DNA from 3 places in the Paraburkholderia sp. EG304 genome. Region 2 is predicted to be linked to each of the others. Evidence: predicted binding sites of a transcription regulator. Region 2 holds the regulator's gene; each other region holds the start of a gene.
The links. Region 2 encodes FNR, which switches genes on or off when oxygen is low (the NO sensors DNR and NnrR bind a similar motif). Its sites were predicted from a motif close to TTGATNNNNATCAA; they were not measured.

Region 1 (5,996 bases), on a different contig from region 2:
ATCGGCCAGGTTGTCCTTCACCGTGCGGCCGGTCACCGTCAGCGCGCCGGTGTCGAGCCACGCTTCGAGCCGCTTCATCACGCCGCGCCCGCCGCCCGCCGCCTCCAGTTGCTCGATCGTGTGCGAGCCGACCGGACGCACGCCGGTCAGCACCGGAATCTGCGCGGCGAATTCCTCGAACAGCGCGTACACGTCGACATCGAGCTGGCCTTCGGCCGCGACCGCCTGCAAGTGCTTGACCGTGTTGATCGAGCCGCCGACCGCGAGCACCGTCTTCACCGCATTCGCGAACGCGCCGCGCGTGAGGATGTCGCGCGGCTTCAGGTCGTCGCGCACCATCTCGACGATACGCGCGCCGGCTTCGCGGACGAACGCGAACATCCTGTCGCTATTGGCGGCGACCGGCGTGCTGCCGGGCAACGACATGCCGAGCGCCTCGCTGACCATGTGCATCGAGTTCGCGGTGCCGAGACCGGAGCACACGCCCGGCCCGCGAATCGCGTTCTGGCTCATGCCGATCAGGTCTTCGACGGGCAGCTTGCCGGTAAGCGTATGCATCGCGCCGACGAACACGTCCTCGATGTCGACATGCTCGCCGCGGAATTCGCCGCTCGGCTGATAGCCGCACGCGACGACGATGCTCGGGATGTTCAGCCGCGCGGCGGCCATCAACTGGCCCGGCACGGTCTTGTCGCACGACGCGAGGCACACCATGCCGTCGAGCTGCGCGCCTTCGACGGCCACTTCGATGTCGTTCGTGACGAGGTCGCGCGCGGCCAGCATGTACGCGCCGCGCGCGCCCGCGCCGGTGATGAAGTCGCTCGGCGCCGCGGTGCGGATTTCGAACGGCAGCGCGCCCGCCGCGCGGATCGCCTGCTTCAGTTGCGCGGCGATGCCGTCGAGGTGGCTAAAACAGGTAGCGAGTTCGGACGAGGAATTGACGATGGCGATCTTGGGCTTGTCGAGGTCTTCCTCGCTGATGCCAAGATTGCGCCATTGGGCGGCGCGCACCGCGCCGAGATAGGAACCGCGCGGGAAATTGCTGCGCAACGGGCGTTGCGGCTTGCGTCCATCGGACATGGCGTCTCACTCCTTTGTTGTGGAAACGATGTTAGGAAGCACGATAAAATCCGTCAATTATGTGACATCGATAGGCATCATCCAAACCATGGATATTCGTCAGGTCGACCTGAATCTGCTGAAAGTGTTCGATGCGCTGCTGAAAAAGCGGCATGTGACGCAGGCGGGCGTGAGCATCGGGCTCAGCCAGCCGGCAATGAGCTATGCGCTATCGAAGCTGCGTGAGCTGTTCGAGGACCCGCTGTTCGTGCGCACGGGTCGGGGCATGGAGCCGACGCCGCGCGCGCAGGCGCTCGGCGATCCGGTTGCGCGGCTGCTGGATCTCGTGCAGACCGAAATCCTGCCGATGCCCGAATTCCGTCCGGCCGAGTCGTCGCGCAGCTTCGTGCTGTGTATGTCGGACATCGGCGAAATGGTGTTCCTGCCGCGCCTGCAGAACTTTCTCGACAAGACCGCGCCGCACGTGAGCATCAAGACGGTCGCGCTCAGCATGCCGGAGTTGGAAGAAGGTCTGGCGAGCGGCGACGTCGATCTCGCGATCGGCTACTTTCCGGGTTTGAACAGCGAGTCGCTGAAGCGCAAAGCGCTGTACCGGCATTCGTACGTGTGTATCGCGCGCGAAGATCATCCGGAAATCGGCGACACGCTGTCGCTCGATCAGTACCGCGCGGCCGCGCACGTGATGGTGCATCCCGAAGGCCGCGAGCAGGACGTGCTCGCTCGTACGCACGAACGCCTCGGGATTCGCATCAACGTGCGCTTCAGCGTGCCGCGTTTTATCGGCGTGCCGTTCGTCGTCGCCGGCTCGGACATGATTGCAGCGGTGCCTCAGGCGGTCGGGCGGCGCTTCGCGGAGTTCGTGAACGTCAAGCTGCTGCCGCTACCCTTCCCCGCGCCCAAGTACGACTTTTATCTGCACTGGCATCCGCGCTTTCATCACGAGCCGGCCAACCGCTGGATCCGCGATGCGATGAGCGAGCTGATCAAGGGGCCGATGCAGCACGAGCCGTTGCCGAATACGAAACGGACGCGCCTGAACGCGGCGCTGTAGCGCACGCCGTTACGGCGCTACGCGCTCATGATGCGGCAGTGGCGTCGCTCGCGTGGATCAGCAGAATTGGCGTTTGCGTGATTTGCAGGACCCGCCCAGCGACGCTGCCAAGTATCCAGCGTGTGATGCCGCGCCTGCCATGCGTACCCATCACGATCAGTTGCGCCTCCCAGCCGCCCGCCTCGCGCACGATCGCATGCGCAACGTCATCGTCGGTTCGGTTCGTCCTGACGAGCGCCGTCGAGACCCGCGCCGACACGCGCGCCAGAATCGGCTCCGCAGCGGCTATTGCCTCGTTGCCTTCGCCGACGAACGAGTCCTCGAGCGAATCGATGGGGATCCAATCGGAGAGTCGCACCGCGCGATCGATCACATAAACCGCTCGCAATTCGGTGCCGGACGTAGCGAACCGTATGCCGTACTGCAACGCGGACATCGACTGAGAACTTCCATCGACCGCGAACAGGATGCGCTCGGGCAGCTCGCTATGTGTCGTGCTGTAGCTCTGCGGGACGACCAGCATCGGGCAGCGCAGACGTCTCGTCAGCCGTTCGGACACCGTACCCTCGGCCCAACGCTGCAAGCCTTGATGTTGACGCGCGCCTACCACCATCAGATCGGCTCTCCATGTGTCGGCCGCATCGATCAGGGCATCCACGACGTCGTTACCGCGTTTCGCGAGGTCGATGACTTCTGAGTCGATACGGGCATCACACGCGGCTAGCGATCGTGTCGCTCGTTCGAGCGCCTCGACCGCATCGCGGAGCAATTCGTCGCGCGCCAGGTCCAGCATGTGGCCGACGCGCCGGCCCGTCGGAAAAAGCGTATGGGGATTCTCGGCCACGCTCACGAGGCGGACGTCGCATCCGGCGGGAAGGAGGTTTCGCGCGTAGTCGAGCGCCTGTCGAGAGGCTTCCGATGAATCGACTGCGATCAACACTCTGCGCGGCAGCGTCGAGATGGCGTCGCGTGAATGGAGAGAATTCATGGTTGGCTCCGTACTCGCAGTTTTGGCGGCGTTCCGATCACCATCCTACTGCCGAAGACTCGTGGTTGGTTGATCAGGATCAACTGCTGCGGGCCGATGGTCGATTAGGCGCGGCGTCGATTCCAGGAGGCCAGTTCCTGCAGATGCGACAGGGTTGGACCTGGCCACGAGGACGTTTCTGTCTGCGCGAGATCCCACACAACACACGTCATTTAGCCCGCTGAAATCCCCAATGCCGTCGACCTTGCATTCCGGTCCTGGCAAATTACCCTTCTAAAGCTAGCCGTTCGGGATTGAATGTACTGCTCTGAGGTGCGTTCCGACCACCCACGAGCACAGCTCGTCTGCTGTTATCTCTTCAGGAACTCCGACCATGCCCGACCGGCAAACAATCATCACGCAGCTCAAGGAGCTCGGCCGCGGCCAGCTCGAGAACTTCAATATGTCCGAGCCGCAGCGCAAGGCGAACGCGAAAACCGGTGCGTTGCCAGTCGCGGGCTACTCGCCCGACAATGGCTACTGTCATGGCGTTTGCGTGGACTGGATCCGGCGCGTGTTGCAGGGCGGGCGGCCGCGCTTCGGCCCCAACCCGGAGAAAAACGCCAAGGCTAGCTACGACTACCATACGCGGCGGCAGGGGCAGGCGAAGCGGCAGGGGTACGCCTGGGCCAGCTTCGACAAGATCACCAACCACTACATCGATCTCGCGAATGTGCAGAAGCAGAGCAACAAGGCTGCCTACGATCAGGCCTACGACAAGTACGTCAATGACTATCAATTGATGTCTGACGTGTACCAGCAACTGATTAGCGATTACAACGACCACATGTACCTCGGTGAGGCACACCAGGTGCAGATCGGCTACGGCGCCAAGCTGCAGAAGATTTTTCCGCAGTTGAAAACACCGCCGGCGGTGCTCACAGTGCTTCAGCTCGATCAGCTTTCGGAGAGGGTCCTGGAGAGACACAATGCACTGGAGGCACCGGTGCAGGCAACAGCGCCGTCACTCTCGGACACTCACAAGAGTAGCTTCGCCGCCTTCACGAAAAACATCGACGCGAAATTTCCGAAGAAAAGGAAGTTCGGCGGCATCGCGCTGCTGCAGAAGAGCCCGATGAAGCAGTATGGTTCACTGCTAGCGGCGATCGAGGATGTGACGAACCCCGCGCCGACGGACTTCTCGATCGGCCGTGCAATGACGCTCGGGTTCGGCATGCAGAATGGCAACGAAGACTCGGGACACGCAGTCGCCCTCTACTGGCATCCGGGTGACTTCTTCATCCTGCTGGACCCGAACTACGGCATGTTCATCTACGAGCGGCTCGCCGGCGCGAAGTCGGTCGGCTCGGCGCTGAGTTACCTGTTCGGCACCGCTTACCCGGAGCCCGGCGTAGTGGTGACGAATGGCGTCGACTACGAGATCTACGCGAAACGCGACGCCTGAGCGGCCCCTCTGCGATGCCCCGCTCATCGCACAGGGCCGTCCACGATCAAGCCGGGGGCGCTTGCCGTTCCTCCGACGTCATCATTTCCCCCGGGCGGCGCAGCATCTTGTCGACCTCGCCCGCGTGCATCTCTTCTACGTGGATCATCTGACGGGCGAACTCCTCGAGTGCCACCGAGCGGTCTTCCACCAGCGCCAGCAGGTCGCGATACAACTGCAACGCGACATTCTCGGCTTGCAACGACTCGCGAAGGATCGAAGCGATATCGAAGGTATGCGAGTCGAGCAGAGGACCGATCGCCAGCGACGGATAGGCGCCCAGCGTGGTGATCCATTCGCCCGCCTGCTGCGCGTGCAGCAACGATTCATCCGCCTGAGCGCGCAACCACTCCCTGATCGGGATGCGTCCGAATCCGAAAACAAGGAACGAATAGTGCGTATATCGGACGACGCCGGCCAACTCGGATTCGAGAATCCGGTTCAGCACCGCAACCACGTCCTCCTTATTGATCTCGGCCATTTGAACTCTCCTTTCACTCAAACCGTCGCCGCACGCTCAAGCACCCTTCCCCTTCTTCACCCGCTCGATCTGCTGCTTCGCCGCCTGATACACCGCATCAGGCGTGAAACCGAACTTCTTCTTCAGATCCGCAATCGGCGCCGACGCGCCGAACGTATGCATGACGACCTGCGCGCCGAGCCGCCCCGTATACCGATCCCAACCGAGCGACGCAGCCTGCTCGACCGCGACGCGCGCCTCGACGTCCGCCGGCAGCACCGACTCCTGATACGCGCCGTCCTGGCGCTCGAAGATGTCCCACGACGGCATCGACACGACGCGCGCCGCGATGCCCTCGCTCTTCAGCTTCTCGTACACGTCGGCGCAGATCGACAGCTCGCTGCCGGTCGCCATCAGGATCACCTCGGGCTTCTTGCCATCGGGCGCATCGGCAAGCACGTACGCGCCGCGCTTGACGCCGCTCGCTGACGCATAGCGGCTGCGGTCGAGCGTCGGCAGCGGCTGGCGCGACACGACGATGCACGCCGGCCGATGCGGCTGCGTCAGCGCGACCCGCCATGCTTCGGCCGCTTCGTTCGCATCGCCGGGACGCAGCACCGTGAGGCCGGGCACGCCGCGCAACGATGCGAGCTGCTCGATCGGCTGATGCGTCGGACCGTCTTCGCCGACGCCGATCGAATCGTGCGTGAACACATAGATGGCCGGCACTTCCATGATCGCGGACAGGCGGATCGGCGGCTTCATGTAGTCGCTGAAGATCAGGAACGTCGAGCCGTACGCACGCAGATTCGAAAGCGCAAGCCCGTTGACCACCGCGCCCATCACATGTTCGCGAATGCCGAAGTGCAGATTGCGGCCGCCATAGCTATCCGCCTGGAAGCTGCCGGCGCCTTCGAACTTCAGGTTGGTTTTC
Region 2 (5,996 bases):
TGTATATGCCGGCGAGGTCGACCGACGCGAGCGATGCCGCGGTGGTGAGCCGCGTGCTGGTCGCGATCGATGGCAGCGACACCGCGCTCGACGCGCTGCGCACCGCGCTCGCGGTCGCGCCGCCCGACTCGTGCATCAAGGTCGTCTACGCGGCCGACGACCGCTTTGCGTGGTGCGAATGGCTGCCGTTCGAAGTCGTGTTGCAGCAGCGAATCGATGTATTGCGGCGCGGTGCGGCGATGCTCGAACAGAGCCGGCGCGCGGCGGAAACCGCGTTGCTCGAGTTCAACGACGATTCCGGCGATGCGTCGACCGCGATTCTCGACGAAGCGCAACGCTGGCACGCGGACCTGATCGTGATGGGTTCGCACGGCATGCGCGGCATGCCGCATCCATTGCCGGGACACGTGACGTCGCGCACGCTGCGTGACGCGGCTTGTCCCGTGCTCGTGTGTCCGCGCGATGCGCCGTCGTTGCGGGCGGATGCGGTGCTGCGTGGCCAGTGGCGGGAGCCGCATCCGGGCAGTGCGGGCGGGCCTTTTTATCTGTAGCAGGGGCGCGCCACGCGCGTTGACAAATCCAACCTCAGTGGAGAATCGGCATGTACCAACATATCCTCGTCGCGCTAGACGGCAGCACTTTCTCGAAACGCGCGCTGAAAGAAGCGGTGAATCTCGCCGCGTTGACGAAGGCCGTCGTGCATCCGGTTTATGTAGTCGACAAGACGCCGATCTTTTCCTATGCCGGCTATTACGACCCGCTCGCGCTAGTCGAAGCATTGCGCCAGGACGGCCACTCGGTGCTCGAGGAGGCCGAGCAGGCCTGCGCCGCCGCCGATGTGCGTTGCCGGCCCGCGATGATCGAGTCGGAGAGCCTGTCCGACGACGTCGCCACGATCGTGTTGCGCCACGGCGAGCAGGTCCACGCTGATCTGCTCGTGCTCGGCACGCATGGGCGGCGCGGCGTGCGGCGCCTCGTGATCGGCAGCGTGGCGGAGCGGGTGCTGCGTTTCTCGACCTGTCCGGTGTTGCTGATGCGCGAGCAGATCGGCGAGGAAGCGCCCGAGGAGTAATCCCCGGTAGCGGCGCGCGGCGGCGTGTGAGCACTACACGAGCGCGTCGGCTGGTAGCTGGATCGAGATCCTGAAACCGTGGCCGGGCGAGCTGGTGAACGACACGTTGCCGCGCAACTGCCGCACCCGTTCGCGGATGCCAAGCAGCCCGAATGAAGTTGTTCCCTGCGACTGATCCAGCGCGACACCCACGCCGTCATCGTCGATATCGAGCGATACGGTCGGGCCCGCGCAGATCATGTCGATGCGTACGCGCCTCGCCTTGGCGTGCCGCGCGACGTTCGTCAACGCCTCCTGAACGATGCGAAACAGCGCCGTTGCCGCGAATTCGCCGCATACCGGCTCGGCCGGTTCGAGATGCACGCTCGAGCGCACGTTGTAGCGTTTCGTGAAGTCTTCGGCCAACCAGTCGAGCGCGGCGGCGAGTCCGAGGTCGTCGAGCAGCGGAGGGCGCAGATCGGCGGCGATGCGCCGCAGCGAAGCGGCCATCCAGTCGATCTGCTTTTGCAGCTCATGCGTTTGCGCCGCAAGCGGCTCGGTGTCGGCTTGCTGATTCAGCTTCGCTTCGAGCAGCGCGACGCTCATTTTCAGCGCCGTCAGCCGTTGGCCGAGATCGTCGTGCAGTTCGCGTGCAATACGTTTCTGCTCGTTTTCACGGGCGATCTGCGTGTGCGTGGATACCTGACTCGCGCGTTCGAGTTCCGCGAGACGCATACGCTCGGTCAGATCGCGGGTGACCTTGGCAAAGCCGAGCAGCGCGCCCGACGCATCGTGCACGGCGGAAACGACCACGTTGGCCCAGAAACGCGAACCGTCGCGACGCACACGCCACCCTTCGTCCTCGGCGCGGCCGACGGTTGCGGCGGTTTCCAGTTCGCGAGCGGGCTTGCCGGCCGCGATGTCTTCCGGGGTATAGAACTTCGAGAAATGCTGGCCGACGATTTCTTCGGGCGTGTAGCCCTTGATGCGCTGTGCGCCGGGATTCCAGCTGGTTACGCGGCCGGCGGGGTCGAGCATGAAGATCGCGTAGTCCTGTACCGCTTCGACCAACATGAAATAGCGATCCTCGACGGACACGTCCGACCCGGACGCAACACTGGTGAAGCAGGAAGACTCGCCGCTCGATAGACCCATCGCTCCTCCGGGCGGCCACGCAAGGTCGCGTACCGCAACGCACTGAGTTATATCAGTTCAGGAGCGCCGGTTCCACCCGGCATGTCCCGCGAACGAACGTGAGGCGAGCGCCGCGCCGACGCTCAAACCCGAGCCAGTCGTTCCGGGTCTTCGATGCGGATCGTTTTGCCGTTCGCCTTGACGAGGCGTTCGCGCTGGAACTTCGAGAACATCCGGCTCACCGTTTCGAGCTTCATGCCCAGAAAGCAGCCGATTTCCTCGCGCGTCATGCGCAGATGAAACTCCGCGGCCGAAAAGCCGCGCGCCTTGAAGCGCTTCGACAGATTCAGCAGGAACGTCGCGACGCGCTGCTCGGCGGTCATCGTCCCGAGCAGCATCATCTGGCTCGATTCGCGCACGATCTCGCCGCTCATCATCTGATAGATGTGATGCTGCATCGGTTTGATCTCGCGACAGATCGCCTCTAGCTGCGCGAACGGAATGATGCACACGACGCTATCTTCGAGCGCGATCGCATCGCAATTCTGCTTGCCCTCGCCGATGCCGTCGAGGCCAAGCGAGTCGCCCGCAATCTGGAAGCCGGTCACATGCTCGCGGCCGTCGCGATGCATGACCACGGTTTTGAATGAGCCGGCGCGTATCGCGTAGATGCTTTGAAACTCGTCGCCCGCGCGATACAGCGCGTCGCCGCGTTTGATCGAGCGCGTCGAGCAGATCAACGCGTCGAGCCGGCTCAGTTCGTCCGGCGTCAGCTCGGGCGGCATGCAGATCGCGCGCATCGCGCAGGTGGAGCAGCGCGTGACGGCGTGGCGTGCCGCCGCGGTGCTGGGCGCGACGTGGATCGGTACGACGTGCGAGGTGCGAGGCGCGTCGTGGCGGGGTTCACGGACTGCGGCAACTTGCATGATCGGCTCCTGGCGGTCAGACCCGATGCGCACGGCGCGCATAGGCAATCGCTTCGATGGCGCGGCAGGCGAGCTCGAACTCCGAGGTCTTGTCGAAGAAGAAGTCGGCGCCCGCCGCTTCGCACGCGCGGCGAAACGCCGTCGCGTCATGATTGGTCAGCACGATGCTGACGATGGACGGCCGCGCCCGCGACAGCGCAGCGAGCAGCAGCAGGTCGGTCTTGCCCGAGAAACACGGGTCCAGCACCGCGACATCGGCGCGACTCGCGACGATGTCGTCGAACGCGTGCTCGACGCCCGCGGACTCGCCGGCGATTTCGATGCCGGGAATCAGCGCGATCAGGCAAGCAAGCCGGCGCCGGACCTCGGTCGCATCGTCGACGAGAAAAACTCTCGATAAGGTGGCTGACGGGGGGCTGTCCATACCGACCAGTATTGGCGACCTAACCTTGGAAATATATCGGCGGCGCTTTAAGCGGTGCTAGGAGTTCAGGCAGTGGTTGTAGGAATATTCCTAGTGGCTTGCTGGCGATGCCGTCCAGCGGCGGCGACGCCGAGCGGCGGCCCGTTGACCTGCGTCAAGCCGCGTGGCGGCGCGCGCTTCACACTGTCGGTGCAAACGCGCGACGGCGCCACTTCGGGTCATGCCAGCGCTTTCACAGGGAGTCCGACATGTATGCACGAATTCTGGTTGCACTCGACGACAGTCCCAGCGCGCAGCGCGCCTTCGCCGAGGCGCTGAAGCTCGCGAAGCTGACGGGCGCCACGCTCGAAGCCTGCTGCGTGGTGGGGCACGGCAAGTGGTCGAACAATGCCGACGTGGCTTTCGAGCCGGAGCCGGCGAGCGCGGCGCAAGATTTCGCCAGCCGCGCGCTCGATGGGCCGCGCGAGCTGTTGCGCGAGGCGCAGGTGCCGGGCGGCGTGCGGGTGATCGACGCTTACGCTGAAAACGTGTCGGCGGTACTCGCGCGCGTCGCCGACGAAATCCAGGCCGATCTGATCGTGATGGGCACGCATGGCCGCCATGGCGTGCAGCGCTTTCTGCTCGGCAGCGTCGCGGAGTCGCTGGTACGGGCGACCGACATACCGGTGCTGATCGTGCGGCATGACGAACAAGGCCACCCGCGGCCCTGAAGCGCCGCGCCGCGCAGCAGCCAGTTTCTAGCGGCTCAGGTGAGTCCGCTCAGGTGAGTCCGCTGTCGGCGCTCGCGGGGCTGACTAACCGCGCGTCGCGCTGCTCGCCTGGGCGGGAATCATTAGCACCGGGCAACAGGCGCGGCGCAGCACGCGCTCGGCGACGCTGCCGAGCATCAGCCGTTGAAACCCGCGGCGGCCATGCGTGCCCATCACGATCGCGTCGGCGTGCCATTCGCGCGCCGTTTCGACGATCCGATGCGCGACGTCTTCGCCGGTGATCGAGGCTTCGACGGTGCGGGCCGTGCCCGTGACCCCGCGCGCGCTCATCCGGCTCTGGGCGTCGGCCGTGATCCGCTTGCCTTCCTCGATGAACGCGTCCTCGATCGTGGAAGGGTCGAAGCCGGGCGCGTCGTAAGCGATGATGGGTACGTCGATCACGTACAGCGGCATCAGCTCGGCGCCCGATTCGGCGGCGAGGGTCAGCGCGGCGTCGAACGCACGCGAGGCGGTGGCGCTGCCGTCGAGCGCGACGAGTAGGCGGTGAAACATGGCGGCTCCTTAAGCGCGCACTTCAGTGCGACAACAGCACCGGCACGGTCATCGACTCGAGCATCGTGCGAGTCGCGCCGCCCAGCACGACTTCGTGCAGGCGCGAATGTGCGTAGGCGCCCATCACGATCAGGTCGCAGCCGAGGTCGGCCGCCTGCGACAGCAGCGCGTCGCCGACCGGCGTGCGGTCCGCGACGCTCAGCTCGCGCACGTCGATCTTCACGCCGTGACGCGCGACGGTGAGGGCGATGTCGTCGCCCGCAGCCATGCCCTGCGGCGGACGATCGGCGGACGAATGCACCGTCAGCAGCGTCACTTTTGCCGCATGCGCGAGGAACGGCAGCGCGTCGTGGATCGCGCGGGTCGCTTCGCGGCTGCCGTCCCACGCGATCAGCGCGTGGCGGCCCGGCGCCGCGAAGGTGCCGCTCGACGGCACCAGCAACACCGGGCGCCCGGCCGACAGCACGATGTGCTCGACGAACTGTTCGGCGACGAACGCCTCGGGGTCGGCCGGGTCGGTCTGGCCGAGCACGACGAGATCGGCGACCCGCGCATAGGGCGGCACGACGTCGTTCGCGTAGCCGTTCGCGGCGATCCAGTGGCCGTCGACGTTCGCGCGCGCGAGTTCCGCGCGGAACAGCCGCTCCAGCGCGCTGGCACGCTCGCGACGCAGGCGCTCGTGCTCCGCGTAGTAGTCGGCGGTGCCGGCCATCACGAAGAACGCGTGCCGCGGCGGCACGTACGTCGAATACAGGCCGGTCAGCGTCGCATGAAAGCGGTGCGCGAGCTGCAATGCGATCTCGAGGCGCGGATGTGCACGAACGCTCGTATCGAGGTGAACGAGAATGCTTTTGTAGCTCATCGCCAAAGCTCCGTGACAGAACGTGGGAAACGGGCGCAAGCGGGCTTGCGCCCGCTGTCAAATGGAGTCTATGAGCCCGGCGGCCGGGGCGATTGACGCAGATCAAGCGCGGGCCGTCGCGCGCTCGATACGGCGGCAGACGCGATCGACGGTTTGCAACCGCGCCTGGCAATCCTATGCTGTGCTCTGGAGGGCAGCGATGATGGCTTCCGGATTCGACGCGCCGCTCGGGCGCTGCGCTTTACCCCGGACCTCGACGGCGTTCGTACAGCCCGAAGGCTGGTTCGATTACGCGTCGGCGTATCAGACCGTGCAGCGCGCGGCGCGCGAGTACGCG
Region 3 (5,996 bases), on a different contig from region 2:
CGGCGCGTGCATCGCTCGTAGGCGAAGTTGGGCGCTGCCGTAACGGTGGCATGGTAGCGGCCGATCGCCTGCAACCAGCGCGCTGGGCGTGCGAGGAACGTCAGCGGGGACATCAGAATCAGCGGGATGCCAAAGTAGAGCGGACCGAACCATGCTCCGATCAAACCCATGTCGTGGTACAGGGGGAGCCAGCTTGCGAAGACGTCGTGTGCCTCGATCCGGGCAGTCTGTCCCATCGCCCGGATATTGGCGAGCAGGTTGGCGTGGGTGAGCACCACGCCTTTTGGCGCGCCAGTGCTGCCGGAAGTGTACTGAAGCAACGCGACGTCTTCCGCGAGCGGGACATACCGTTCATTGTCCGTTTCGCCCATGAGTTGATGCATTGCGACGATCTCGCGTAACACCGGGATGCGGGCCTTGGCCAGAAGGCTTGCTCCGAGCGCATGCGAGGGCACGATCATCACACGCGCGCGCGCATCCGAGAGAATGGCCGCGTGGCGCCTCAAGTGATCGTCGATCCGTGCCGACTGTACTGGCGGATACACCGGTACGACGATTGCGCCGACGAGCATGATGCCCGCAAAGCACGCGAAATAGTCGATGCCTGTGGGCAGCATCAGTGCGACGGTATCTCCGGGATTGACGCCGAGCCGGCGCAGCCCGTGCGATACCCGCAGCGCGGCCTCGTACAGCCCCGCATACGTCATCGTATGTGAAGATGCGTCCTCGTCGAGAAACACGATGTGAGTGTGCTCGGTTCGTCGGGACACGTGCCACTGCAGTGCGTCGATCAACGTTTGTGCGTCAATCGGCGGGTCCAGCGCACCGCTCGGCGCTGGAAGCTCGACCGTGCCGATAACTCCCTCGGATCGCCCGGATGCTTCTCCTGCGAGTGCGCGCAGTAAATCGGCGGGCGTCGTCGCCTGCCCGAACGATGCAAGCGGAAAATGCACGCCGAGTGTGTCCTCGATGCGGGTCAGCAGTTCGGCACGTGCAAGACTGTCCAGGCCAAGATCTCGTTCGAACTGGCTACTCAACGTGACGTCCCGCGGCTTGTGTCCCGCTGGACTCATCTCCGCGGCGAAAGCGCCGACTATTTCGAGCAACCGCTGCGCGTGGGCCGGTGAACGGCTGGTGAGGTCATCACTCATATCACTTGACCGCATCAGTGTCAGGATGCCAGCAGGGGCGTGAGAGCGAGAAGAACACTTCAGGTCCTTCAAGTCAGCGCGCGTCGGAGTACCTTGCCGAGCTGGTTCAGAGGCAAGGTGTCGCGGAACTCGATGAATCGGGGAATCTTGTAGGCGCTCAAATTGGCCCGGCAGTGTTGCAGCACGATTTCGGCAGTCAGATCCTTCGAGGGTGGGACGACGAACAGCTTCACGGCCTGTCCGGTCCGTTCATCCGGCACTCCGACTACCGCTGCGGCGCTTACGCCCGGCAGCGAGGACACCACGGCCTCGACTTCCGAGGGATAGACCTTGAAGCCAGACACGATCACCACGTCTTTCTTGCGATCCACCAGCACGAGCGTGTGGGCGGGTGTAAGGTACCCAACGTCCCCCGTGCGAAGCCAACCATCAGTCGAGATGACCTCGGCGGTCTCCGCGGGGTTCATCCAGTAGCCGCGCATGACCTGAGGACCTCGGACCCAGACTTCTCCGATCACACCCGTGTCGACCGGCGCATTGGCGTCATCGCGGATGCTGAGTTCGGTTGAAGGCAACGGATAACCCACTGATCCCGAGAAGTGCTTCGCATTGGTCGGATTGGCACAGACGACTGGCGATGCTTCGGTTAGCCCATACCCTTCGATGAGCGGTACTCCCGTTGCTGTCTGCCATCGTTCTGCGACGTCAGCCTGAATCGGTGAGCCGCCGCCGATCACGAGGGTGAGGCGTGACCAGTCGAGCGTCTTGAAACGTGGTGCGGCGAGAAGGGCATTGAAGAGCGTATTCACACCTAACAGCGCGGTGGGCCGCGTGCGGCGCAAAGTTCGTATGAGCCCGGCGAGATCGTGCGGATCGATTACGAGAACATTGTGCGCGCCGATTTCGACAAACGTCAGCAGGCTGGCGGTTAACGCGAATATATGAAAGAGCGGCAGCGGCGTGAGAATGATCTGCTGCGGGGAACAGAACGACGCACCAAGCCATGCGCAAATCTGAGCAACGTTCGAACTGAGGTTACTGTGCGTGAGCATCGCGCATTTCGGCGTGCCCGTCGTTCCTCCGGTGTATTGCAGCAGTGCAACATCGTCGAGGCCGGCCGGGGGGAGATGTCGCTCGTTCGAGTCACGGCGCGAAAGAGCGGCTCTGAATGTCCGGTATTGCCTTTTAGTCGGTGGAATCGAGCGACGTACAACGCGCTGCAGAAAATCAATCGCGGTGCGCGTGGGCAGCGGTAGCAGATCGCCCGCTGCGACGGATATGACCGCGTTCGCCAGCTTCTCATCAAGGATGTCGTCCAGTTTGTAGGCAAAATTCTCCAATACGACGATCGCTGAAACCGCCGCAGTGGCGAGCTGGATTTGAATCTCACGCGGTGTGGCCAGCGGGTTGACATTGACAACCACGAGCCCAGCGTCGAGCGCTCCATAGAAGGCCACAACATAGGGTAGGCCGTTCGGCAGGATAAGTGCCACGCGATCGAGGGACTCGAGCTTCAGTTCGTTGACCAGGAAGGCGGAAAAGCGGTGCGCATATTGCGCGACGTCCCGGTATTCGAGCGCGTGATTGAACGAGCTGAATGCGGGGCGCCTAGCGTACTTGGTGCAGGCCGCCTCGAACATTTCAGGCAATGTTCGAACGCTTCTGGCATCGATCTCCGTGACATGCGGCTCGCAGGAGGGGACGTCCGCCGTGTTGGGGCAGTTCATGGTCGATCGAGCCTTACCGGATTGGGAGACATTCGTGACTATGGATCGAGCATAGGGTTCGTTTGCGATGAGAAATTGACGTGCGTCAAGGCTACGGGACAGCCTCGTGCATTGAGTCCGATAGAGATCTGCATCACGTCGACGGTCCTTCCCCCGCAATCGGAATCTACTGGAGCGCGAAGTGCCCAGTTCCGATGTCTTCGAATTACAGCAATACCCGTGGGTGAGCGGTTTGACCTGGATCAATGTGGAATCAGTCAGGGAATAGATTGATCCGCGGCCTTGCCAACGGCCGCGATCGAAAAATACCAGTCCGCAATGCACCACCTCGGAGATTGCATCATGAGCACTGCCACTTCAAACCACGATGACCACGACGAAGTCGGTCGCGTTCTCATTGCCGTAGACGCTTCGTCGGCCTCTTTGCATGCTGCGGCCTATGCTCTCGCGGTATTGCTGCGCCAGGGGCACACGTGCGAATCGTAAGCGTTGCCGAAGATCCACGCCGGCTGATCCTGTTGGATCCGCTCGTCGGAGTCGACCTCAGCTCGGTGCACGACGAGCTACTATGCGGTGCCGAAGACGCGGTGACCCGCGCAAAGACCGTCATTTCGGTCGGCAAGACAGTCGTCGACACGGAGGTGATGGATCTTTCCATAGAGGGGTGGGATGTCGCACACGCACTGCTCGAAGCCGCCCGGACATGGCAGGCCGATCTACTTGTCGTTGGCACGCGGCAGAACCGGCGCTTACTCGGCTGGCTGGAGGGAACGATATCTGAGCCTCTTGCGCGGATGTGTCAGTGCTCGATTCTTGTTGTTCCGGCCTCCTATGAAAGGAGTAGCGGCTATGATCAGATTGCCAATCAGTGCGACGGCCAGCAGCCAATGCAGCATACTGATCGAGAAAGGATAGCGGTGAATGTGTTTCATGAGGTTGGGTTTTCACTGCGCATGCGCGAGCAAGCCCGTTAGCTCAATAGGTCGTGGTAGTGGATCTTGGAAGTTATTTGAGTAAAGAACCCCGGCGCCGAGGCGCTATTTTCACCCGGGAATCCAACCAAAGCGGAAGCTATTTGGTTAATTTTCCGGAAGCGAAATGAGTTCCTCCACACGCTAAGACCGCCAAGACCGAACCAATTACGCCAAACGTCGGTCTTCGTCACGATCGTTATCGTGAAGACCGTGAGGACGTTCGAGAGCATGGCCTGAACGGCGACTCTCCTGGCCCCTGATTCGTTGACGTACATCAATCAGACTGTTCGGCGCGCGACTATTCTTCAGAGGCTGGGACTCAGGTGTTTCCGGTCGGCTCTGCGGGGTCATCGGCACCATTCCGCGCCTCTCGCGGAAAGGGGGATGTATGTCACGGTCAGAACTACCTCGGCCCGCGCGACGCGCGCTCCATCGCGGGCGGTCAGACGGACGTCTGTGGCTCGCCGTCAGTATCTCGCTCACCGGGCTTTCCTTTACACACACGACGCTCGCAGCGGGCGTCCTTCCACAAGGCGGCACCTATGTCGCCGGTGCGGGCACGATAGCCAGCCAACGGAATGGTCTCCTGATCACCCAACCAGGTTCGACGCGCGGTGTGATCGACTGGAACAGCTTTTCCGTTGGCAGGAACAACAGCGTGACGTTCGACAACGGCTCGGGCGCGACGCTGAACCGGGTGACCGGGGGCTCACCTTCGGCCATCCTGGGCCGGCTCAGTGCAACGGGCAGCCTCTATGTGATCAATCCGCAGGGCATCGTCGTGGGGCCGTCGGGCGTGGTGACAACCGGCGGACGCTTCGTCGCGACCACGCTGAATATCTGCAACGACGCCTTCATGAAAGGCAGCGGCGCGCTCACACTGTCGGGCGACTCCGATGCAAGCGTCACCAACCTCGGCAGGATCAGTTCCAGCGGCGGCGATGTGTTCCTGATTGCCCGCGGTGCAGTTATCAACGCCGGTAGCGTGTCCGCGCCCAACGGGACGGCGGAACTGGCCGCCGGCGGGCAGGTACTCCTGCAGGATTCGGGCAGCAGCAGACAAGTGTTCGTGCAGACGGGCAGTCAGGGCACGGTCATCAACAAGGGGCGAATTACAGCCGCGCAGATCAGCCTGCAGGCCGCCGACGGCAACGTATATGCGCTCGCAGGCAGCGGCACGCGCGTCCGTGCAACCGGCACGGCCAGCCGCGACGGGCACGTCTGGCTCGTCGCCGATGGAGGCCGTGTCGAGCAGGACGGCACGATCGTCGCGAGCAACGCGGCCGGCAGCGGCGGAACCGTCGATACCGAAGCGGCACAACTGGCGTTCGGCAGCCACGCGGTGGTCGATGCAGGCCAATGGAATCTCTCGACGCCCGCTTTCACGATCGATGATCCTGCCGCGCATGCGTTGCGCCGCAGCCTGAACGCCGGCGCCTCGGTTGATGTCACGACCACGGGCGCCAACGGCGCGACGGGCGACCTGGGCGTCGCGTCGAGCCTGCGCTGGTCCGGTCCGGCTTCGCTGACGCTGGCCGCGCACCACGACGTGTCGGTGGCGACGGGTACGACCATCGCCAACACCGGTGCTGGCAATCTGACGTTGCGCGCCGACGCATCCGGCATCGACAACGGCGGCAGCGTCACCAACCTCGGCAGACTCGACTGGTCGAGAAGCACGGGCGCCATCAGCGCTTTCTACGACACCAACGGGACGTACAGTGCCGGCACGCAACTCATCAATACGACGTGGATGCCAGGTCCGTACAGCGGACTGCTGACGCAAAGCACTGCCTACAAACTAGTCAATTCGCTCGACGATCTGAAGAGCGTTGTCGCCGACCTCGCCGGCAACTACGCGCTCGGCAAGGATATCAATGCAAGCGCGACGAGCGACGGGTCATATGCCCCGCTGGGCAACAGCGTTACGCCGTTCATCGGGCAATTCGACGGACAAGGCCATACGGTGAGTCCACTGACGCTGCAACCCTGGGTGCCTGCCGACCCATACGCCCCGCCTCTAGTGGGCATGTTCGGCGCCGTCGGCAGCATGGGCGTCGTGCGGAATCTGACCGTCCAGGGCAATGGCGTTTCAGGCCCGGGGCCGTTCGGCGTACCTGCTTACGGCAATATGGGGATGCTTG

Region 1: the regulator FNR is predicted to act here: its motif matches at 3,189-3,202, upstream of ACLFKU_RS12310 (universal stress protein).
Region 3: the regulator FNR is predicted to act here: its motif matches at 3,111-3,124, upstream of ACLFKU_RS36930 (universal stress protein).

The regions. Positions count from the first base shown of each region.
Region 1 covers NZ_JBKGUA010000008.1:84,964-90,959, forward strand. The annotation lists gene ACLFKU_RS12300 (dihydroxy-acid dehydratase) at 1-1,080, opposite strand, end outside; gene ACLFKU_RS12305 (LysR family transcriptional regulator) at 1,169-2,131, shown strand; gene ACLFKU_RS12310 (universal stress protein) at 2,157-3,119, opposite strand; gene ACLFKU_RS12315 (hypothetical protein) at 3,493-4,563, shown strand; gene ACLFKU_RS12320 (bacterioferritin) at 4,610-5,083, opposite strand; gene tkt (transketolase) at 5,120-5,996, opposite strand, start outside.
Region 2 covers NZ_JBKGUA010000069.1:10,302-16,297, reverse strand. The annotation lists gene ACLFKU_RS38235 (universal stress protein) at 1-551, shown strand, start outside; gene ACLFKU_RS38230 (universal stress protein) at 602-1,072, shown strand; gene ACLFKU_RS38225 (PAS domain S-box protein) at 1,106-2,206, opposite strand; gene fnr (fumarate/nitrate reduction transcriptional regulator Fnr) at 2,329-3,111, opposite strand; gene ACLFKU_RS38215 (response regulator) at 3,128-3,535, opposite strand; gene ACLFKU_RS38210 (universal stress protein) at 3,784-4,245, shown strand; gene ACLFKU_RS38205 (universal stress protein) at 4,330-4,797, opposite strand; gene ACLFKU_RS38200 (universal stress protein) at 4,820-5,659, opposite strand; gene ACLFKU_RS38195 (polyketide synthase) at 5,859-5,996, shown strand, end outside.
Region 3 covers NZ_JBKGUA010000060.1:10,489-16,484, reverse strand. The annotation lists gene ACLFKU_RS36940 (AMP-binding protein) at 1-1,151, opposite strand, end outside; gene ACLFKU_RS36935 (AMP-binding protein) at 1,220-2,878, opposite strand; gene ACLFKU_RS36930 (universal stress protein) at 3,331-3,852, shown strand; gene ACLFKU_RS36925 (filamentous hemagglutinin N-terminal domain-containing protein) at 4,241-5,996, shown strand, end outside.